Regions from separate parts of the Exiguobacterium sp. UBA5002 genome, predicted to be linked through region 1. Evidence: riboswitches for the same ligand, from Rfam matches in the RefSeq annotation. Region 1 holds a riboswitch; each other region holds the start of a gene.
The links. A riboswitch is a leader RNA that binds a small molecule or an ion and turns the genes downstream of it on or off. The one in region 1 is predicted to bind S-adenosylmethionine.
Positions count from the first base shown of each region.

Region 2: it holds a riboswitch for S-adenosylmethionine, as region 1 does, so the genes downstream of both, metK (methionine adenosyltransferase) here and B4C70_RS14750 (LLM class flavin-dependent oxidoreductase) in region 1, are expected to answer to the same signal.
Region 3: it holds a riboswitch for S-adenosylmethionine, as region 1 does, so the genes downstream of both, B4C70_RS04205 (Na+/H+ antiporter NhaC family protein) here and B4C70_RS14750 (LLM class flavin-dependent oxidoreductase) in region 1, are expected to answer to the same signal.
Region 4: it holds a riboswitch for S-adenosylmethionine, as region 1 does, so the genes downstream of both, B4C70_RS10865 (methionine ABC transporter ATP-binding protein) here and B4C70_RS14750 (LLM class flavin-dependent oxidoreductase) in region 1, are expected to answer to the same signal.

Region 1 is NZ_DGYQ01000048.1:86,324-92,207, reverse strand. Features, by position in the region: gene B4C70_RS14765 (NUDIX domain-containing protein) at 1-92, shown strand, start outside; gene B4C70_RS14760 (hypothetical protein) at 319-786, opposite strand; gene B4C70_RS14755 (ATP-grasp domain-containing protein) at 863-1,810, opposite strand; gene B4C70_RS14750 (LLM class flavin-dependent oxidoreductase) at 1,807-2,865, opposite strand; SAM riboswitch class I at 2,940-3,042, opposite strand; gene B4C70_RS14745 (DUF975 family protein) at 3,152-3,790, opposite strand; gene B4C70_RS14740 (DUF817 domain-containing protein) at 3,984-4,769, opposite strand; gene B4C70_RS14735 (YczE/YyaS/YitT family protein) at 4,923-5,588, shown strand; gene B4C70_RS14730 (MarR family winged helix-turn-helix transcriptional regulator) at 5,743-5,884, shown strand, end outside.
Region 2 is NZ_DGYQ01000034.1:37,749-43,632, forward strand. Features, by position in the region: gene pckA (phosphoenolpyruvate carboxykinase (ATP)) at 1-1,052, opposite strand, end outside; SAM riboswitch class I at 1,287-1,413, shown strand; gene metK (methionine adenosyltransferase) at 1,542-2,750, shown strand; gene B4C70_RS10550 (GNAT family N-acetyltransferase) at 2,888-3,376, shown strand; gene B4C70_RS10555 (serine aminopeptidase domain-containing protein) at 3,455-4,159, shown strand; gene B4C70_RS10560 (class I SAM-dependent methyltransferase) at 4,210-4,806, opposite strand; gene B4C70_RS10565 (MDR family MFS transporter) at 4,960-5,884, shown strand, end outside.
Region 3 is NZ_DGYQ01000019.1:14,229-20,112, reverse strand. Features, by position in the region: gene B4C70_RS04225 (alanine/glycine:cation symporter family protein) at 1-1,039, shown strand, start outside; gene B4C70_RS04220 (hypothetical protein) at 1,126-1,587, shown strand; gene B4C70_RS04215 (aldo/keto reductase) at 1,713-2,525, opposite strand; gene B4C70_RS04210 (hypothetical protein) at 2,685-2,888, shown strand; gene B4C70_RS04205 (Na+/H+ antiporter NhaC family protein) at 2,928-4,238, opposite strand; SAM riboswitch class I at 4,319-4,423, opposite strand; gene B4C70_RS04200 (metal ABC transporter solute-binding protein, Zn/Mn family) at 4,492-5,505, opposite strand; gene B4C70_RS04195 (alpha/beta hydrolase) at 5,675-5,884, shown strand, end outside.
Region 4 is NZ_DGYQ01000035.1:5,071-10,954, reverse strand. Features, by position in the region: gene B4C70_RS10885 (CAP domain-containing protein) at 1-411, shown strand, start outside; gene B4C70_RS10880 (GNAT family N-acetyltransferase) at 497-997, shown strand; gene B4C70_RS10875 (MetQ/NlpA family ABC transporter substrate-binding protein) at 1,057-1,872, opposite strand; gene B4C70_RS10870 (methionine ABC transporter permease) at 1,900-2,565, opposite strand; gene B4C70_RS10865 (methionine ABC transporter ATP-binding protein) at 2,555-3,568, opposite strand; SAM riboswitch class I at 3,653-3,758, opposite strand; gene B4C70_RS10860 (aminotransferase class I/II-fold pyridoxal phosphate-dependent enzyme) at 3,821-5,008, opposite strand; gene B4C70_RS10855 (alpha-glucosidase) at 5,157-5,884, shown strand, end outside.

The DNA.
Region 1 (5,884 bases):
TTGATCAACAAGAATTACGAGCTGTTCGGTTTCGACCATTAAAGGAGCTTCAAGATGATTCACAGATTTCTCGTTTGCGTCGACTATCGTAACGATATAATCTTTGGATTAAATGAAAATTTAATAACCGTATTTATACTTAAAAATAGTAGTCGGTAACTAAGCTTTTTGATAATCCAAAATCGCTCGATCCAGCGATAGAAAACGAGAACGTTATCAAGGTGTCGACTGCCTATCCGTTTTACCGAGTGGTCACAAATCGTATACGAATCGATAAGATATGAAAAAACGGATTCTCAGGCGCGGGAATCCGTTTTTTCATGCATTGTTCTTCTTTTGTTTCGCTGCCTCTTCTTCGACACGTTGCAACAAGGCCTGAACAATTTTCTCGTTTTCTCGTTCGCCACCGAGTGACAAGAGACTTTTCCCAACGAAGTTTGCCCCTTCATTTTTTCCTGTATAAATCAACAGACAACGAGCGTGTCCAAGTGGTTTGAGCGTAAACGTCATCTCAATCTTAAATATTTTAGCTAACGTGAATCCAATCGTATTTTGTTTAAAGTCCGGCTCATTCGTATAGGCTAAATCGGTCACGATATAGGTTTCAAGTCGATTACCCTGCATGTATGTTTGACGATACGTCGAACCGACGACACCCGGTTTTCGTTCAATCACCTCGTGCTGGACGACGTTTGGAATCAAACGCTGCAATCGCGTGTGATCAAACAAGTGCCATGCTTCCTCAATCGGAATATCGAGCTGTCGTTCTTCTCTCCACGTAATCATAGATCCGCCCCCTTTTCTATAGAAATACCCTGTCATCCGGTCTTGTAACGTCCGGTGACAGGGCGAGAGCAGATTCTTATTTTACTGTGCTTGTTTCAAGGGTTGCACCGAGGAACTTCGCTAGTTCGAGCATACCGTAGCGTCCTGCAGCTGCCTCGGCATCCGAATTATAGTTCGTATTCGTATTGACGTCATACGTATAGATCGTACCTGACGCATCCTTAATGAACTCGATGCCTGCGACCGCGATTTGGTTCGCTTGAAGGAATGCTTCATACTTTTGGATGATCGGGTCATCGAAGCCTTCAACGATTTGGAACTTCATCGGTGTTTGCGGTGCTTCTTCACCGACTGGGCAGAACAAGTCGTCGATCACGCATGCATCCGCTGGGCAAAGCTCAAAACCTTCTGATGTATCGACTCGAACCGCGTAGACGAACTTTCCACCTACGAACTCACAACGTGTGATGTACGGTTCTGGTGCTTGAATATACTCTTGAATCAACGTGATGCCATCGACTGGTTCGTCGAATGTCGGACCGTCGAGATAAGCTTCAAGTGCTTCAATCGAGTGGAACAGCTGGACGCCGAGACCTTTTCCGGCACGGTTGTGTTTCGTGATGAATGACGAAACACCGATCTCTTTTGCTGCTTGTACGATTTGATCGCGTCCGACGGCAGCCGTCGTCTTCGGTACACGAATCCCAGCCTTCCGCAACGCCGTGTATTGATTGACTTTGCTGACTTCAAGACGAAGCGCACGCGTTCCGTTAAAGACGGTCCGGTCATGCTCTTCTAACCAAGCGAGGACCCCTTCCGTCAATTCCGGCGCGTAACGATGCCCCCGCGTATGCGAAGAGGCACTCATCCGGCTGTAAAAGACGCCTTCTGGTGGCAGTTCGTCCAGCGGAACCATCCCTTCATTCAAGTGCCACTGTTCATATGGTAATTCGAGTTCTTCGAGACGTTTGATGAGATGGTCCGTCCATTCTTGATTTTCGTGGAGAATATGAATTTTTGTCATGATTGTTGACCTACCTTTCGTTTCGCTTCGACCAGTGGCATTACGTCACGAGCAAAGCGTTCCATTTCTTCAAGTTGTGGTGAGAATTGTAACAAAAGTAACGTGACACCAACGGTTTCGAACGCTAGAATCCGTTCAGCGATTTGTTCTGGTGTTCCGATCAAGTTCGGTCGTAGACCACGGTTCGAGACGGAATAATCGTTCCGCTCGACCTGTTGCTCCAGTTGCGATTTACTGATGAAATCCTGATAACCGGCATAACCGGCGCTGTCTTCCTTGACGTCTGTAATGCGTTGCCACTCAAGAAGCGCTTCTTCTTCCGTATCCCGACAAATGATGTAGGCAGCAAGACCGAAACTCTCGAGCGGTGCGTGTCCCGTCGCTTCCCGGCGTACTTTCATGTCATCGATTTTATGAGCCACTTCTTCGACCGTGCCCCCGTGCATGACGTAGGCATCACAATGTTCGACGATCGTTCGCTTTCCAGCTTCACTCTCTCCACCAGCGTAGAGCTTGATCCCCGGACGCTGGACTGGCTTCGGATGGAGTTCCGCCTGTTCGATCGTGTAGTGATGACCGGAGAAGCTATACGGTGACGCATCTGCCCATAGTCCCTTCATGACCGTGACGAACTCTTCCGTCCGAGCATAGCGTTCATCGTGCGCTGTGAAGATACCGTTGTATTGTTTCGCTTCCTCTGCCCACCACGCTGAGACGACGTTGAGGGTAAAGCGTCCACCACTCAACTGATCGATGTTTGCCGCCATCTTCGCCGTCGTCGCTGGATTATGGAACCCGGGACGAACCGCTGTCATGATCTCAAGGCGTTCTGTTGTTGCAGCAATCGCCGCTGCCGTTGTCCATGCCTCAAGACTCGGTTCCTTGATGCCTTTGATATCGTTCAAGTTCAATTCCGCAATCAACGTCGTCGAGAAGCCGATGCGTTCAGCTGTTTGTGCGACTTGTTTCGCATAATCGAATGTTGCTGGCATCTGTTCATCCTCGACGTTACGTAACCATCCCCCAAAAATCGGTAACCAAAAACCATACTCCACTCCATCGTCCCCCTTATCATAAAAAAACGCTCTTTTCGAAGTTCGAAAAGAGCGACGGTATCTTGTCCTGTCCGCTCTTATCTTCAGAAGGTATTCCTTCCTGGAAGTAGCACCTTCCGCCATAGCGGGGTTGCTGAAGTGTCTTCGGGCCAGTCCCTCGACTTCTCTAGATAAGATGTGTTGCATTCATCGTACAGAATTCATTGAACTAAAGCAACCATTAAACCGTCTTTTCCTATCGGATTTATTTCAAAGAAAAATCCCGACGTAGTGTCGGGATTCCGGATTAATATGGTGCGACGAAATCTGATGTTGGCTCTGGTGCTTGTTCACCACGAACACGATCATAGAATTTGGCAAGCGTGACGCTGAAGTATGGTCCAACCCATAAGACAGCAAGACCAAGTGTAACGATTACAAGTAATGCCCAACCAATGAATGATAGGAAGAGTAAGAATGCTTCCATCTTGTGACCATCCATGAGTTGGCGTGAACGCGTGATGGCCTCGAGGATACCGATCGATGGTTCATCTCGAAGGATGTAGAACGTCAACAAGTAAGAGAATGACTTGATGATACCAGGGATGATTAAGAGTAACGTCCAGAGCGCGATAAAGATGAACTGAACAATGGCCAGCCCCACCACTTTCAGGAACATACCATATGGCTCAAACAAATCCGTCACTTTCGTTTCTTCGCCACGAGCAATCGACATGGCAATCCATGTCCAACCGACTCCTACTGGAATCAATAAAATCGACACCAATGATACAACGAGATCTATACTACTAGACGGCTCATCGATATCCGATCCAAATAAATTAGGAACACCCTGAATAATACTAAACAGCAGAAAAGCTAGGACTGCAAATCCCCAACGACCGCTGAGCGACTCCTTCGCTGCTTTCTTTAATTGAGATGACATGAGTAAGGTCCTCCTTGAAAAATAAGTTCTCACCTTACTCTACGGCTTAAAATTTCTAATGTTTCACTCTTTTTTCAATAATTTCCCGTCTCGTTGCTGGTTGAGCCAAGCACGCTCAAGTTGTCGTCCACATGTTAGAACGAACGTTGAACATCGAAGCGCTTCATCGCAAACGAAATGTCATGTTTTTCGTCTATGTACGCTGATATATCTCCACAGCCGGATCCTGACGCTTGTATTTCGCGACGATGACGATCAAAACCGTGATGATCACAAGCAGGAACCAAGAAGACAATTTTCCAAGATCAACGACTGCCCAGCCTCCTTCCTGATGCGGATAGACCCAGCCTTTAAAGAACGTCACGATGTTCTCCGCGATCCAAATGAAAAAGGCAATCAGTAAAAAGGATAGGACGAGCGGCATCCGGTAGATCGTCTGCTCGATCGTAAAATGAACCCATGACTTATAGAAGACAAGGACGACGAGGACCATCAATAGCCAGCGTGCATCGAAGATCCAATGGTGGGTGAAGAAGTTGAGATAGACGAGACTGCCTACGCTGATCGCAAGCCAAGGCGGTGGAAATGCTGTGAAGCGTAAATGAAATCTTCGGAACGCTTGACAGACATAACTTGCGACACTTGCATACATGAATCCTGCATACAAGGGAACACCCGCCACTTTCGTTAGAGCCTGTTCCGGATAACTCCAAGACCCAACGTTCACTTTGAACAGTTCAAGTGCTAGACCAATCACGTGAAAGAGTAAGATCAGTTTGAACTCTTCCAGCGTTTCATAACGCGTGACAAGTAAGACGATTTGGACGAGAAGACACCATAGCAACAGGAGATCGTATCGCGCGATCGGTTCAGCAGGAAGATAACGTGAAAGAGCAAGCGCTGCGAAAATCATAACGGGAAAGACGCAACAGACGGCTTCTATGTATGTAAAACGAATCAGGTGCCGGATCGCTTTCATCCTGTCATCTCCTTTTTTCTTCAGTATACGTTTCTCTTTCGACCTTCCCCTCCTTCTTAAGATGGAAAAAACGGAAAATTTCGTCTTTCTTCTTCTACTTTCCTCATGATACAGTTAACGAATCAATTATTTTTAAGAAATGAGGTGTTAGACATGACGCGTCATCGTGCTTCCTGGTTATTACGCGCTACGTTAAAGTGGGGACTCTTCCTACTCGGTTTATTTTTACTCGCTCTCGGCTCATCGATGATGATCACGGCTGAACTCGGTGTCTCGACGTGGGATGTATTACATCTTGGTCTCCAAAAGAAGACGCCGCTATCCGTCGGAACGATCATCTTGCTTGTCGGTCTATTACTCGTTTTCGTGAAGTACGCGTTAGACCGCGTCACACCGCAAATCGGAACGCTCGTCAACGCGATTTTCGTCGGTGTCTTCATGAATCTTGTTCTTGGTTCTCATCTCTTACCTTCTTTTGAGTCGATCTGGTTGAATACGCTCTGGCTGATTTTCGGTATCTTCATCATTGGGATGGGCGCTGGTCTGTATGTCGCTATTGGATACGGGGCCGGTCCACGTGATGGGTTGACGCTGACACTTGCAGAGCGCTTCGGAACGTCAATTCGTCTGATGCGGACGATCATGGAAGTCACGGCATGCGGCATCGGTTGGTTGCTTGGAGGACCTGTTTTCTTCGGTACGATCCTCTCGATTTTCCTGATCGGACCGTTCCTGCAATTTTGGTTGTTCTATTTCCGCCGGATCATTGCAGCAATTGATGCAAAAGGACTTCCAGCGTCTGAACGCCAAATTAGCTAAGTCGCCTGACTCGATATCATTCCGCGTGAATGATATCTTTTTTTATGTCAGAAGCAGATAAGTTGCGTCATCAAAATAAACACGTTATATTCGTTTACATATCAATCTTTGATACGTCAAAGGTTTCTTCGAACGAAGGGAAGGATGTGATGGATTGAGTATTTCCTGCACCGAAAAAGGACGTTTGATCTATGCACTCGTCTCCGTCAATAAGACGATTGCTCAAAAATTCGATCTCTGTACGGATGGTTTCAGTCAGACGCGAATGGACCTACTTGCTCAACTACAAGTCGATC
Region 2 (5,884 bases), on a different contig from region 1:
ATCGGAGGCAAGACGCCGTACGCATCAGCTGTCAAGAAGACAATCGTCTTCGGATGACCAGCGCGTGACGGAACAGCGATGTTATCGATTGCAGTGATCGGATAAGCAGCACGCGTATTTTCCGTCAACGATGTATCATCGTAATCAGGATGACGGGCTTCGTCGAGTACGACGTTCTCAAGGACGGTTCCGAAACGGATCGCGTCAAAGATTTGCGGTTCTTTTTCACGCGATAGATTGACCGTCTTCGCGTAACATCCGCCTTCGATGTTGAAGACACCATCGTGCGACCAACCATGCTCATCGTCACCGATCAATTGACGGCTATCATCGGCTGAAAGGGTGGTCTTACCAGTACCAGATAGACCGAAGAACAAGGCGACGTCGCCTTCGTGTCCGACGTTTGCCGAGCAGTGCATCGAAAGGACGTTTTCTTGTGGCAAGAGGTAGTTCATGACGGAAAAGATCGACTTTTTGATTTCTCCAGCGTATTCCGTTCCACCGATCAAGACGATCCGGTGTTCGAACGACATCGCGATGAACGTCTCGGAGTTCGTTCCGTCAACGGCAGGATCTGCTTTGAAATGTGGCGCGTAGACGACCGTGAACGGTTCGAAGGCAGCCACTTCAGGATACTCGCGTAAAAAGAGTTGTTTGGCAAACAGGTTATGCCAAGCATATTGTGTGAGCACACGGACCGGAAGGGTGAAGTGCGTATCTGCTCCAGCAGCAGCTTCTGTGTAGTAGAGATGATCAGCTTCGTTCATGTAACGAAGAACCTTTTGCAACAATTGTTCAAATTTGTCTCCATCCATTGGTTGGTTGACATGACCCCAATCAATGTGAGACTCGCAGGAAGAATCACGGACGATGAACTTATCTTTTGGTGAACGACCTGTAAATTTCCCCGTTTCTACAGATAATGCGCCGTTCTCAGCAAGGACACCTTCTTCGTTTAGAATCGCATGTTCGACAAGTTCAGCAACAGATAGTTGTTTGAACACATGCTCTTTCTTGAGTAGTTCTTCGATATTCAGGACCGTCATCGGCATCCTGACCCCACCTTTCCCCTACGTTGGTTTTGGCTCACTGTATTTAGCATGACACATTTATTATATGTGACATACTAAAGAGAGAGCAATCATTTTCTAGTGCTGATTTCTATTTATCTGGAAACGCTTTCAGCATTAACAGTTTAACATCTCTTTCAAAAAGTTTCGACTAGAATTTGAAACCTTGCTTGACAGAGTAGTTACAACTTTATATCATGTAATTCGTAACGGATACTCTTATTCTGAGCAGGTGGAGGGAACAAGGCCCGAAGAAACCCGGCAACCGTCCTACATTAATTCACATATTAATGAGGGAAAAGGTGCTCTCCTGAAGCGAAGTAAACACTTCGAACGATAAGAGGGTAAAGGAAGAACGCACAACCTTTCCCTGACCATTTTTTGGACTTGGAAAGGTTTTTTTCATTTTACCGTCCCACTCAACTAGGGGAAATGAGTACACCGTCAAATTCTTTTTTGGGAGGGTCATACATGACAAACCTTAATCGCCGACTATTCACGTCGGAGTCAGTCACTGAAGGTCATCCAGATAAAATCTGTGACCAAATTTCGGATTCAATTCTTGATGCAATCCTCGCAGCGGATCCAAACGCGCGTGTTGCGGCAGAAACTTCTGTTACAACAGGTCTCGTTCTCGTTGCAGGTGAGATCACGACATCCACTTACGTCGACATTCCAAAAGTCGTTCGTGAAACGATTCGTGAGATCGGTTATACACGCGCGAAATACGGTTTTGACGCGGACACATGTGCTGTATTGACATCAATCGATGAGCAATCAGCAGACATCGCTCTTGGTGTAGACCAAGCGCTTGAAGCACGTGAAGGTAGCATGTCTGATGCAGAAATCGATGCAATCGGTGCAGGAGACCAAGGTCTCATGTTCGGTTACGCAACGAAAGAAACACCAGAACTCATGCCACTTCCAATCTCGCTTTCACACCGTCTCGCACGCCGTTTGGCAGAAGTGCGTAAAAACGGTCAACTCGACTACCTTCGTCCGGACGGAAAAACACAAGTCACGGTCGAATACAACGAGAACAACGAGCCGGTTCGTGTCGATACGATCGTCATCTCGACACAACACGCGGAAGAAGTTACGCTTGAGCAAATTCAAGCTGACTTGAAAGAACACGTCATCACACCGGTCATCCCGGCTGAATACATCGACGCAGCAACGAAATTCTTCATCAATCCAACTGGTCGTTTCGTCATCGGCGGACCACAAGGAGATGCTGGATTGACGGGTCGTAAGATCATCGTTGATACGTATGGTGGATACGCACGCCACGGCGGTGGAGCATTCTCAGGTAAAGATCCAACAAAAGTCGACCGTTCAGCTGCATACGCAGCACGTTACGTCGCGAAGAACCTCGTTGCTGCAGGTCTTGCAGATAAAGCAGAAGTTCAACTCGCGTACGCAATCGGTGTCGCGCACCCAGTATCAATCGCGGTTGACACATTCGGTACAGGAAAACTTCCTGAAGCGCAACTCGTCGAATTGGTTGCTGAAAACTTCGATCTTCGTCCGGCTGGAATCATCAACATGCTTGATCTCCGTCGTCCGATCTATCGTCAAACAGCTGCATACGGTCACTTCGGTCGTACAGATGTTGAGCTTCCATGGGAACAAACAGATAAAGCAGCAGTTCTTGAAGAACAAGCAAAACGTTTCGCATAATCAAAAAGTCCGAGAACCCTACGCGGGTTTTCGGACTTTTTTGTTTCCGCGGAACTTTGCAGGAAACGAATGTTTTTTCTAGAAGAGGGTAAAAGTACATGAGTCGATTCGTATGAATACAAAGGGGGGTTCCGATTATGGAAATACGCGAAGCTATTCCAGCTGATGCAGGACATATTCATGACATTGCCGTCACATCTTGGTTGGATACGTATGCAGAAATCTATTCCGAACGTTCGAAAGCGCATTTCGTGCAGGAGGCGTATCCGCAAGAAGAAGTCGTTCGTGCGATCCGGACGGCGGAAGAAGCACGGGGAGAGTATTTTTATGTCGGAATCATCGACGAGGAAATCGTCGGTTTCATTCATGCTGTTGATGTCGAAGGAACGTGGGAGATCGTTCGTCTGTACGTCTTACCGAAATATCAGCAAAACGGAATCGGAAGACGATTGATCCGTGAACTCGAACGACAAGGAGCCGTCCCACTCGAAGTATACGTGGAAGCACGTAACTATAAAGCGCGTCAATTCCTGACCTCATTTGGTTTTGAAGAACTTAGTGAGATGACGGAAGAAGTGTTTGGGCAAGCGGAATCAGTCGTTCGTCTTCGCCATGTTGCCTCGTGAAATCCGTCTCGGGACGGTTTCGTTTGCGTTTGAAATAAGGTATCGTGAAAAGGAAGTATGAAGTGAAGAGGTGAGTTTGTGGTTGAACAACCAACAGGAATCATCGTATTAGTCTATCCGTTACAACTGCGTGCCCGTCCGAGTGAAGCTTTGATTCGAGTACTCGAAAGAGAGTATGAAGTGCTACTCGTCGACGCACCACGTCGCATTTCGTTTGAAGAGCACGGTCAACTGTTAAAAGAAGCATTACGCGAAGCAGGAAAACGAAAGCTACCGATTCATATCATCGCCTGTAGCATGGGCGCACTCGTCGTCAATCGTCTGTTGCAAGAATATGAACTACCAGTCGCAAGTCTTGCGTTCGTTTCACCATTGTTTGATTGGCATCCGTCGAAACAACTCGGAGGTGTCAAACAAGTCTTCGCGAGTGCGTTTGATCGTTTCCGTCCCGATGCGCCACTCGGTACGTTGCCGTTTGGTCAAAGTACGGAAGATACCGTTCGCATCGGTGAACTGACGTATGCGCAGTACCGGGAAATCGAAGAAGAGATCGTCGTACATGACGAGGAACGAAAAAAACTGCCTCGTGTAAACTTGGCTTGTTTTTATGCACCAGACGATCAGTTCGCAGACGTCAAACTGACGCTTGAAGTATGCCGGAAAATGGGTGGCGATCAGATTTACTTACAACGTCTACACGGTTTCCCGCATTTCAGCTTTGAACGGTTGAATACACGGTTTGCGGAAAAATTATTGTTGTTTTTTAAATTAGTCGAAGAATGAAAAAAGTGATGGTTTCCATAGCGGAAGCCATCACTTCTTTATTTCTACTGTCAGCGCACTTTTTTCTCGATCGCGATGATAAACGGGGGATGATTTTGTTGATTCAAGAAACGGTACTGGAGAACGGCATAATCTTGCTGATCAAGGGCTGTGACGTAATCGAGGACAGCGTCGCGTTCACGTTTTCCTTCCAGGTGACCGTGATAGACGACGAGGACGACAAGACCGCCGGGAGCGAGGACTGGGAGGAGGGCATCGAGTGCTTCAAGCGTCTCTTCTCCGGTCGTCGTGATTGATTTGTCGCTTCCAGGCAGGTATCCGAGATTGAAGACACCGGCGCGGACAGGACGTTGTTCGTCCGAAAGACGGGCACCGACATGGATATGGCTTTCATGATAAAGGTCGACGCGTGCTAACATTCCGGCTTCGTCGAGACGTCGCGTCGATTCCTCAATGGCTTGTGCCTGGACGTCGAACGCAAGAACCCTTCCTTCTGGACCGACGCGTTCTGCTAAAAACTGTGTATCATGTCCATTTCCGGCAGTCATATCGACGACGCAGTCTCCGGGTTCGATAACGGACTCGAGTAATTGTTTCGTATAAGGTAGTACACGGGCAAGTGACATGGCATAGACTCCTGTTCCTATGGTCTGTTTTTCTAGTAATGGTTCAGTATGTGCAAGATTCTTTCTGCATTATATCATTTTTTGATTCGTTGACGAAAAGCGAAGTGGCTTGACAGCTAGGGGACGGATTGCGTAAAGTGGCAAGGTTGAGAATGAAATAGGAGGACCACAGGTATGCCAAAATTACCAAAAGCGGTCTGGATCCTCGTCCTTGCGATGGCCATCAATACGACGGGATCCTCTTTTTTATGGCCGTTTAATACATTATATATTCATGAATATTTAGGAGAGTCGATGACAAAAGCAGGGATGGCGTTGTTCGTCAACTCGGCCTTAGCAATCGTCGGAAACTACTTAGGTGGAAAAGCGTTTGACCGTCTCGGTGGCAAGAAGACGCTTGTCATCAGTGTCATCGGACTTGTCCTGTCTTCTGTCGGCTTGTTGCTGTTTCATCAGACGTACCTCGGATACGTCGCGATGCTTGGATTGATTGGATTCGTCGGTGGGATGGTTTTTCCGACGATCTACGCGATGACGGGTGTCATTTGGCCTGAAGGCGGGCGTCGTGCCTTTAATGCGATCTATGTCGCACAAAACGTTGGTGTAGCGCTCGGGACAGCTGTCAGCGGTCAAATCGCTGCCTTTTCGATTCAGTACATCTTCATCGCCAATCTTGTCCTCTACATCGCTTTTGCCATCATTTTGTTCGTCGGTTTGTCCTGGATTCAGGCACCGGCTCGGATGCATGCGACCCATGACGAGATCGAAACGACACGCACACCCCTTGCACGCGGTGCGGCACGGACGATGTTGCTCGTCTCGATTGGTTATGCCTTACTTTGGTTCGTTTATGTACAGTGGCAAGGAACCTTTGCTGTACACACGAAATCGCTTGGTGTCACGATTTCCGAATACTCGATTCTTTGGACGATTAACGGAGCACTCATCGTGTTCGCACAACCTTTACTAACACCAATTCTTCGTTGGTTTGGAGATGACTTAAAGCGACAATTGATGACCGGTACAGGAATCTTCCTCTTGTCTTATCTGATCGTTCCGTTCGCAGGAGGATTCAAGATGTTCCTCGTCGCGATGATCA
Region 3 (5,884 bases), on a different contig from region 1:
GGAAAAAGCACTCGGTCAACGTTGGTTAGGGATTTTATTCAGTATCTTGATTACGATCTCATTCGGATTTGTCTTCAATTCCGTTCAATCGAATACGATCTCGCTTTCACTTCAAAATCAATACGGCTTTGATAAGACATGGATTACGGTCGGACTAGTCGTGCTGACGGCACTTGTCATCTTTGGTGGCGTCCGTAGTATCGCAACCGTCGCGTCTTTCCTCGTACCGATCATGGCCGGTGGTTATATCCTGATCGCGCTCTATATCATGGCGACGAATCTTGAAGTACTGCCAAGTATTTTTAAATTGATCTTCCAAGAAGGGTTATTCGAGTTTAAGACGTTAGCAGGGGGAGCAATCGGGGCGGCCGTTCTGAATGGTATTCGTCGCGGTTTGTTCTCGAACGAAGCCGGTATGGGTTCAGCACCGAACGCAGCGGCAACAGCGGAAGTCTCTCACCCGGTCAAACAAGGGTTGATTCAATCGTTTGCGGTCTTCGTTGATACGTTGATGGTCTGTTCGGCGACAGCGATGATCGTTCTCGTCAGTGGAGTGGCAACAAAGGATGCTAGTGGTCAACCGGTAGCTGGGATCGACTTAGCGCAAGGTGCGCTCGCATCACAAGTGGGATCACTCGCGACAGGATTCATGGTCGTCGCGATTTTCCTCTTTGCTTTTAGTTCTGTCGTCGGAAACTACTACTACGGTGAATCGAATATCAACTTCATCCGTGAAAATAAACAAGTCTTGATGGCGTATCGTGTACTCGTTCTCGTCATGATCGTCTTCGGTTCACTCGTTGAATCGGCGAACCTCGTGTGGGCGTTGGCAGATATCTTCATGGGACTGATGGCGATCGTTAACTTGTATGCGATCTTCCGTCTCTCGAAAATCGCGAAACTAGCGCTCGAAGATTATGTCGGGCAACGAAAAGCTGGAAAAGAGCCACGATTCTATGCGGACTCGATTCCGAACTTGCCGGGGAAAGATGCGCTTGAAGCATGGCAAGAATCAGAAAAAGACGAAAAAGCAATTTAAGGAAAAGGGAGTCAGAGAAATCTGGCTCTTTTTTTGTATAGAACGAATTTAAAAAGGGAATACAGAGTACAGAAGGGAGGGGGAGAATGGAAAACGTACATTTCGTCCGCGTCACGGATGCGGTCTGGGAGTCGTTCGGAAACGATCCCCACATCATCATGGACTGGATTTTATTCATTCATGAGACACAACCCGATCATGAACAATTGTTCGCCCTCGAACAGACGAACACCATCTATCATTTGATGAATCAAATCGATATCTATATTGATCAAGACACACATTACAACCTGGGACGAGCGATCGTTGGCGAAGAGTTGATCGTCAATGAGGAGAAAGCGGCGATTGTCGGTATTCTGCCCTTGCCACTCCTCATCATCTCGGCTGAGGTGATGCGGAATTTTGATCAACGGGCACTCGCTTCGATTCATGATGAAGCCGGAACACCGGGCGAATTCGAGGATATCTGGGAACAGTTTGCCGATTTACGTGCCTATTTTCAAAAGGCAGAAGAAGCGGAAGATACGATTTTGATTTATTATGTCTGATCAGCTTAAATCATAAAAAAAAGAGACCCGCTTCCAAGTCGTAGACTGGAAACGGGTCTCTCGTCGTTCAGATGAAGCAAGACGTCTTCACATGGAAGCCGTTCTTTTTTACGATAACCTTTAGATTAAAAATCGATTTCGTCTGGATCCGGTCCGAGGCGGACATCCGTTGCCAGACGATCAATTCTCTCAAGATCATCGGCATCGAGTTGGAAATCAAAGACGTCGAAGTTTTCTGCAATGCGTTCTGGTGTGACGGATTTTGGAAGAGCAACGATACCGTTGTCGAGGTGCCAGCGCAAGACGACTTGTGAAGGTGTCTTACCATGCTTCTCTGCGATTTCCTTGAAATCGTTGATTTCGAGGAATTTCCCTTGCATGAGTGGACTCCATGCTTCGACTTGGATGTTGTGATCTTGCAAGTATTCGTGCAGTTCGTGTTGTGGCAATTGTGGATGCAATTCGACTTGGTTGATCATTGGTGCCATCAAGCCCTCTTCTGCCAATGTATCGAGGTGATGTTCTTTGAAGTTCGAGACACCGATCGCTTTGATCTTGCCTGCTTCATACAGTTCAACCATTGCTTTCCACGCTTCGATATAGCCTTCGACCGGCCAGTGGATGAGATAAAGGTCAAGATAATCTGTTTCGAGACGTTCGAGCGATTCTGCGAATGCTTCCTTCGTCCGACCGGCACGAATATCATCGTTCCAGACTTTTGACGTTAAGAAGAGATCCTCACGTTTCACGCCGCTTTCCTTGATTCCTTTTGCGACACCGCGCTCGTTTTTGTAGACAGCAGCCGTATCGATATGACGATAACCGACACGTAATGCTTCAGCAACAGCAGCGGGTGCTTCTGTCTCTTCGTCTACTTGCCAGACACCGAATCCAATTTGGGGAATCGTAATACCGTTTGAAAGTTTTGCGTATTGCATGTGTTACTCCTCCTCATAAAACGTAGTTTAGATTTGCTCGTTTAGTTTAGCACGAACGAACGAAACCGTCCGTTTCCATGCTCATGGAGGAATAGAATGGGTTAAAATAAAAGAGAATTCATCACATCTGACCGTATGTCAGAAAGAGGGGGAGAAAGGATGGCTCAAAAGAATAAAAAGCTATCAAAGGGAGCTTGGCTTAGTATTAGTGCCTTGTTGGTCACGCAAGCAGTTAGCCTATTTTTCAGTGTACGAAAATCAGGACGTAACCCGTGGGTATGGGGAGGCGCGGGACTCGTTCAGTTTCCACTTCCAGCAATCGCGTATTTGATTTTAGAACGACAAGCGAAGCAGAAAAAATAACGAAACAGGTCCGATCATAGCGATCGGACCTGTCGTTTGTTAAGAAGAGATTTTTTCTTGTTGAGCAACTGATTTCTTTGGACGTGGGAAACCGAAGATGATGGCAATCGATCCACAGACGAAGAGCAGGAACGGATAGAACAGATACGGAATCAGTTCCGGTGAAGCCGTTTTCGTCAATTCTGCTGCAATCAAGAGTTGCGCCCCATACGGAATGATACCTTGAATCCCACAAGAGAAGATATCGAGAATACTCGCTGATTTCTTGCGATCGACTTCATACGTATCAGCGATTTCAGCTGCCAGTGGTCCAGCGACGAGAATCGAGATCGTATTGTTCGCCGTTGCGAGATTCGTCGCACTGACGAGTGCTGCCATACTGAATTCGGCACCGCGACGCTGAGAAATCTTGCGCGTCAACGTCTCTTTCAAGTAGACGATTCCACCGTTGAACGTGATCAAGCTGACGAGACCACCCATGAGGAGCGTCAAAATGGAGATTTCCGCCATGCCCATCATTCCTTTTGACATCGAGAGGACGAAGCCACTCAAGCCGAAACTACCATCAATCATACCGATGATGCCGGTGAGTAACGTACCACCAATTAAGACAAGAATGACATTGACGCCAAATAGTGCAAGGACGATGACAGCAAGATATGGAATCAACTTGTAGAATTCAAATGCTTTTGCTTCGACGACGTCACCAGAACCAGAAACGAATGCGAGTAGGATGACCGTCAAAATAGCAGCCGGTAGGACGATCATGAAGTTCGTCCGGAACTTATCGCGCATGTTCGTTTTTTGGGTACGGACGGCAGCAATCGTCGTATCCGAGATGAACGACAAGTTATCGCCGAACATCGATCCACCAACGACTGACGCTGCTGCGATCGCAACGTTGATGCCTGTCGCTTCATGAATACCGAAGGCGATCGGCGCGAGTGCAGCAATCGTTCCAGTCGATGTTCCCATTGCCATCGAGATGAAGGCAGCGATGATGAACAGACCACTCATCAGTAATGACGGAGGTAGGAACGTCAAAGCAGCATTGACGGTTGCATCGATGGCACCGATTGCTTCTGCCGTTCCAGAAAACGTACCGGCTAATAAGAAGATGAAGACCATGATCATGATATCAGGATTTCCGGCACCCGTTGCGATTCGTTCGACCGTTTGATTGATGGATCCTTTCGTCGTGATTGCAGCAAAGATCAAAGCGATCAATGCGGCGATAAGGATCGGAAATTTGTAAAAGTCGTCATAGAAGATCCCGGCTCCGATGAAGAGGACCAGGAATACGACGAGGGGAAGCAGTGCCCATTTGTTAGGCATGATCGTTTCATTCATTGTTGACACCTCGTTTCTCAAAGATACAAAAAAGACCCCTTCGCAAGAAAGAAGGAGGTCTTTATGAAATAAAGACGCTCTTCTTATCTCTCAAGCTTTCGCTTGCTGGATTTGGCACAGTACGAATCAAATCGTCCGCTGCCGAAACATCATTGGGCCAGTCCCTCCGTTTCTCGCGATAAAAAGAAGTCATTCAATTGTTTAAAACACGTTTCTTACCGTACCGCATTGAGTAACGCGTGTCAACTGTACTTTACTGAAGTGCTTGTTTTAACGTCTGGACGTTTTCTTCCATCAATTTAAAATAAGAGCTGTTTTGCTGTGCTTTCGTGACGGACTCTAGATTATGAATCGTCACGGATTCAGCTCCGATTTCTTTTTGAATGACACGTGCGACCTTAGGTGAGACCGTTTCTTCGAACGCGACGTATTTCAAATCATGCATCCGTGCTTCTTTCACTAAAGCAGCCAGTTGCTTTTGTGACGGTTCATCGGAAGGAGAAATTCCCGCGATCGGCAGTTGCGTGAAACCATATCGTTCTGCGAGGTAACCGTAAGCGGCATGCGTAACGAGAAGTTCTTTTTTCGATCCATCAGCGACGGCTTGTTTGAATTCTTTATCTAGTGCGTCAGCTTGCTGATCGAACGCTTTTAAGTTTTTCTCGAATGTCGCTTTGTCTTTTGGTATTTCTTTTGATAGAGCGACTGTGATGGAACGTGCCATTGCTTTTGCGTTGGTAGGATCGAGCCAGACGTGTGGATCGTATTTTCCGTGGTCATGGCCTTCTTCTTCATGCGCAGGTTTATCCGTTGCGTGATCATCGTGCCCTTCTTCTTCGTGGGCATGTTCGTCTTCACTATGCCCCTCTTCTTCATGTGCATGGAGTGTAGCATCCGATTCTAGTAAGTTGACGTCCTTACTCGTCTCGACGAAGCGGACATCCGTGCCTTTTAGACTCTCCTGGATTTTTTTCGAATACGGCTCGAGCGTCGTACCGGTTAAGAGGAACAAGTCGCCCTTAGCAATCTCGGTGAGTTGTTTTGACGTCGGCTCGTAAGAGTGGGGGTCTGCTCCAGGTGGGACGATCATCTTGACGTTGACTTGATCCCCTCCGATTTCGCGGGCAATAGCAGCCGTCGCGAACGTTGATGCATAGACTTCTGTCTGGGTTTTATCTGAAGTCGATGAATCGGTATTCGAACCGCAAGCAGCGAGAACACTTGCACTTGCGAAAGCGACTGTTAAAGCGGGAATGATTTTTTTCATTATATGATACCTCCATTATTAAAACGTAACTATTCCGATTTGGACTTTCTCACTATAGCGGAACGCTGGTGAAGCGTCAAGTACGAATACCGAGACGTTCGACTTCTTTTAAAACGGGGTAGAAGGATAATAAAGTGAAGAAACTAGCACGTCTTTTGGAGGTGATCAAGTGAAACGTGAAACTGCATGGCTAATGGGGGGAGCTGCGTTATTGACGACGGCAGCAGCGGGAGCGAGTATCTGGAACAATTATGGTGCATTGCTTCGATGGACCGAACCCGCCTTGCCACTCACAGAAAAACAACTTGCACCGCGGACGCTCACCTACAAACAGGTGGGAAACCGCATCTTACAGCTCGATCTCTATTATCCACCGGGA
Region 4 (5,884 bases), on a different contig from region 1:
TTCTATGGTACGGCTTCGAATGCGTTACGAACGACGGATGAGAAGCTGATGCTACGATTGATGAACTGGGAACGGGCTGACTACAAGTTAAATCCGTTGGCTCCGTATACGGCACTGAAGCCAGTGACACGCGGTCATAGCGAAAATATGGCGAAGAATAATTTCTTCGCACATACGGATCCGCAAGGGCGTGATCCGTTCGACCGGATGAAGCGTGAAGGAATCAGGTTCAGCTATGCTGGTGAAAATCTATCAATGGGCTATCCGAATGTCTTTGCATCACATTGGGGCTTAATGAATTCAAAAGGGCACCGAGAAAATATTTTGAAAAAAGAGTACAAACAAGCTGACATCGGTGTGGCTTTCCGGAGTAACGCGCCATACTTCACGATTAATTTCCGAACACCTTAAAATAGAAAAATGGAGGACGATATTTCACGATGTCGTCCTCTTTTTCATGAAGCGGTGTGTTTTACACTAAAGGCAGGAGGTGGGGATGTTGGAAATCCGTCGATTGAATCCAGAAGATGCAGTACTCTATAAAGCGTTGCGATTAGAAGCCTTACGAAACCATCCTGAGGCATTTGGCTCTGATTATGAATCAGAAAAAGATCGATCCGTCGAACGGTACGCAACTCGTCTTGAAAGCGAACAGTCGATGACGTTTGGTGCGTTTCATGAAAATGAACTCGTCGGTGTCGTCACTATCGTCTGCTCCGAGCCGTTCAAGATGCGACATCGAGCGAATGTATTTGCGATGTACGTCACGCCACGCGCCCGAAAACAACAGGTCGGACGACGCCTTGTAGAAGAGGCATTACGTACATTAAAGCAGCATCCTGTAATTGAGCAAGTCCATCTCTCGGTCGTCCGGACGAACGAAGCTGCTAAAGCGTTGTATCGGTCGCTTGGTTTTGAATCATACGCGATTGAACCACGGGCGCTGAAAATCGATGATACCTATCATGATGAAGAACTGATGTGGTATCGGTTCTAACACCAAACGACCGGAATTCAAAGAGATGATCTCTCCTTGAATTCCGGTCGTTTTTTACATCAGTTTGCCCATTCAGGCTTGCTGAAGCCTTTGAATGATTTTTCGATAACTTCATTGAAGGCGTCCGATTCGACGGCTGCTTTTAAGTCTTTTGCGACTTGTTTGTCCGCATCTTTCGTTTGGACAGCGACGAGGTTCCGGTATTGTTCGTCCATCGTCTCAAGTGCTAACGCATCAAGTAAGTCGAATTTCGCAGCAAGTGCGAAGTTCCCTGGAACGGCTGAGATATCGACACTTTCGACAGCGCGTGGCAGTTGAGCCGCTTCGAGTGGTTTGATGACGAGTTTCTTCGGATTCTTGACGATATCTTTTTCTGAAACGGTCAGAGGATTAGCATCCGGCTTGAGTTCAATCCACCCTTGTTCCGCAAGCAAGTTCAGTGCCCGTGCTTGGTTCGTCGGATCATTCGGCGTCGCGACTTCAGCACCTGTCTTGACGTCGTCAAGTGTCTTCGCTGTCTTGCTGTATAGTCCCATCGGTGCTGTCGGAACCGTGATCAGTCCTTTTAAGTCGAGATTCTTTTCTTTAGAAAACGTCTTGAGATAGATCGAATGTTGGAACAAGTTGGCGTCGATATTGCCGCTACCGAGGGCGATGTTCGGTTGAATGTAATCGCTGAACTCGACGATTTCGACTTTGTAGCCTTTCTTTTCGAGTTGTGGCTGGATCGCTTGTTTGACCATGTCGCTATACGGACCGCTCGTCGCCCCGATCTTGATCGTCTTGTCTTTTTCATCAGCGCTGCTGTCTCCACATCCTGCGAGGACTCCTGCACCGAGTAAGGCTGTTGCTAAAAAGGCATATCGTTTTTTCATGATTGCACTCTCCCTTTGCATGTATGATTAGCGTTTATCTGTTTTTCGCGCCAGTTGATTGCCAAGTGCTTGAATACTTTGAACGATGACGATGAGCACGACGATCGTCACGATCATGATGAGATTATCGTAGCGATAGTAACCGAAACGGATCGCGAGGTCACCGACACCACCGCCGCCGACGATACCAGCCATCGCTGAGAAGCCGATCAAGCTGATCGTTGTTAATGTGATGCCCTGAATGATGCCAGGGAGTGCTTCTGGTAAAAGGATACTGACGATGATCCGTAATGGTTTCGCACCGCACGCTTCCGCTGCTTCGATCAAACCAGGTGGAATCTCACGCAGTGATGTTTCGACGAGTCGTGCGAGAAACGGAATCGCTGCGACACTGAGGCTGACGGATGCTGCCGTCGGACCGATTGTATTGTCGAGTAAGAACTTCGTTAACGGAATGAGGGCAACCAGCAAGATGATGAACGGTAGCGACCGGACGATGTTGACGACGAAGTCAAGGACACGTCGGACGGCAAGGTTTTGAAAAAATAATCCCCGGTCTGTGACGAACAAGAGAATCCCGAGCGGAATCCCGACGACCAATGCAAAGGCAAGTGAAATTCCGACCATCCACGCCGTCTCGCCGAGTGCCTTCAAGAGCTCAGGTAACATCGTTTGAATACGATCAAGCCACATCCTGAATCACCTCGAGTGCATGAAGTTCCGTCGCGAGCCAGTCGAGGGCAGGGGCGATTTGATCAGATGATCCCGTCAAGCTGACAATCAGGACACCGAAGGCGACGTCTTGAATGTAGTCGACCTTGCCGTGCAAGATGCTGACTGAGATATCGTAACGGCGGATCGCTTCTGATAACGTACTCTCACCGGTCTTTTCGCCCGTGAACTGCAAGCGGATGATCTTGCCTGGGGTTGCCTGTAAGATGCGTTCCGGCAATTCGATTTGTAGTGCCGTATCGACGTAATGTTGCGTCACTGGATGCTTGGCTTGACTAAACAAGTCATAGGTTGAGGCGACTTCAACGACTTCACCTTGCGACATGACCGCGACGCGATGGCAAATCTGTTTGACGACATCAATCTCATGCGTGATGAGGACGATCGTCAGTCCGAGACGTTCATTCAAATCCTTCAGCAGTTCAAGGATCTGTAGTGTCGTAACGGGGTCAAGAGCTGATGTCGCTTCATCACATAACAAGACGGTCGGATCGTTCGCGAGTGCCCGGGCAATCCCGACGCGCTGTTTCTGCCCCCCGCTTAATTGGCTCGGGAAGTTCGTCTCGAATCCTTCGAGTCCGACGAGCGAGACGAGTTCGCGAATTCGCTCCGGGAAATCTGCTCGTTTAACGCCAGCGGCCTTGAGCGCAAAAGCGATGTTATCCGCGACGTTGCGCGACTGAATCAATTGGAAATGCTGAAAGATCATTCCTGTCCGCAAGCGAAGTTGACGCAAATCTGCTTTTGACATCCCGCCGAGCGAGACACCGTCGACCTTGACGGTTCCTTGTGTCGGATGCTCAAGCCCATTGATTAGGCGAAGCAACGTACTTTTACCGGCACCGGACTCACCGATGATTCCGAAGATTTCTCCTTTTTGGATCGTCAAATCGACATCCCGTAATGCAAAAATCGGGGTCCGGTCTCGAACGAACCGTTTTGTAATGTGTTTGAATTCAATCATCCGCTCATCTCCTCATACAAAAAAAGTCGCTTTTTCCTAGTAGCAGAGCAACCAGAAAAAAGCGACGAAAGTGTAAGATTTCGTAACTTATCTCTCAGAATGAAAATCATTCTGTAGGATGTGGCACCGTTCCTTACAGGTGGTTGCCGGACGTCGTTGGGCCTAATCCCTCGGTCGCTCTCGATAAGTAGTTATGCTGTTGGGATTTACTTTAACGGAAATGATTCCCATCTGTCAAATGTTTTTTCAGAATTATTCCGCAACAGGTGTCCGGAACAGGTTGAGCGTTCCGATTCGATCGACGGCTTCTTCTAGACGTTCGACGTCAGCAATCAAGCTGATCCGGACGTAGCCTTCACCGTATTCGCCGAAGAAGGATCCAGGGGTTACAGCGACGTGTGCTTCGTCAAGCAGGTGATCGGTGAAGCTTTGGGACGTGTAACCTTCAGGAACAGGAAGCCAGACGAAGAAGGAACCGCCCGGACGTGGTCCACTCCAGCCAATCGCATCGAGTTTCGCGAACAACGCATCGCGTCGTGTTTCGTACAAGCGACTTAACTCGCGGACACATGTCTGGTCACTCGTCAGAGCGACGGTCGCAGCATGTTGAATCGGTGTGAAGGCACTGACGTAGAGATGTTCTTGGTACGTCTCGATGCTTGAGATGACAGACGGATTACCGATCGCAAAGGCGATCCGGAAGCCGGACATGTTGAAGCGTTTCGAGAGTGAGAACAATTCGATCCCGACGTCTTTTGCACCTTCCGTCTGCAGGAAGCTCCGTGTCGGACCATCGAAACTGATTCCGCCGTATGCTAAGTCATGGACGACACAGATATCATGGGCATCGGCGAAAGCGACTGTCTGTTCGAAGGCTTCTGCCGTCGCAGTCGCACCCGTCGGATTACTCGGGTAGTTGAGGAACAACATCCGGGCACGCTCGACGTCCGTCGTATCAAGTAAGTCGTAATCGGGTAAGAAGCCGTTTTTCTCGAGCAACGGAAGTGTAATCGGGTAAGCACCAGCGAGTGCGGCACCAGACAGGTAATCCGGGTATCCTGGATCCGGAACGATGACTCCTTCTCCAGGGTTGACGATTGTCTGCGGTAAAGCGACGATTCCGGCTTTACTGCCGAGCAGAATCGCGACTTCCGTTGCTGGATCGATCGTGACACCGAACTCAGTCGCGTAAAAGCTTGCGACGGCTTGTTTTAGAAAATCATGTCCACGAAACGGTGGATATTGAAGGTTCGTTGGCTCGTCGATGGCTTGTTTTAAGGCATCGAGGATATGTACAGGCGTCGTCTGGTCGGGTGTTCCTTGACCAAGTGTGATGACATCGTGTCCGGCAGCTTTTACAGCACCGATTCGGTTTGCGAGCTCAGCGAAGACGGGAGCAGGAAGCCGATCAATGGCGATGGATGGAGCGAAATGTTTCATGGATGAATGCCTCCTTCGTGGTATTGTCGTCAAGGATAACGAATATTCAGTCAAAAGAAAAGAACTTTTTCGAAATTCAAAAAAATTGTCGGATAAACAGGTACAGATAAGTGGAGCGGGAATAAAGAGTAGGGAGAGGAGTGGGAAGATGAAGCGAGCTAACTGGAAAGAGGCAGTCGTCTATCAAGTCTACTGGCGTAGCTTTAAGGATTCGAACGGGGATGGGATCGGTGATTTGCGAGGTGTCATCGACAAGCTCGATTACATCGCTTCACTTGGTGTCGATGTCGTTTGGTTGAATCCGTGTTACCGTTCGCCGGACGTCGATAACGGCTATGATATTGCCGATTATTACGAGATCATGGAAAAAGCGGGAACGATGGGAGATCTCCAGGAGTTGATCACGGCCGCTCATGCCCGTGGATTGAAGGTCATTCTCGATTTAGTCGTGAACCATACGAGTGACCAGCATGACTGGTTCCGTCAGTCGCGGGAGCGGATCAACGATAAGGATGACTGGTATATCTGGCAGGATGGCACGAAAGAGACGCCTCCGAACAACTGGCGCTCGTACTTTGCGCCAAGCCCATGGACGTGGAGTGAAGAACGCGGGCAGTATTATTTTCATTCCTTCGCCAAAGAACAGCCCGACTTAAACTGGGAGCACCCAGCTGTGAGGCAAGCGATCTACGATATGATGAACTGGTGGATCGATCAAGGGATCGACGGATTCCGGATGGATGTCATCAACTTGATCAAAAAACGGTCGTTTGAAGATGTCGCCAATCCGTTTGATCTCTCGTACCTTGGAAATCAGCCCGGCGTGCATGACTTCTTGCAGGAGATGCATGCGAATGTTCTTGCTGGTAAAGACTT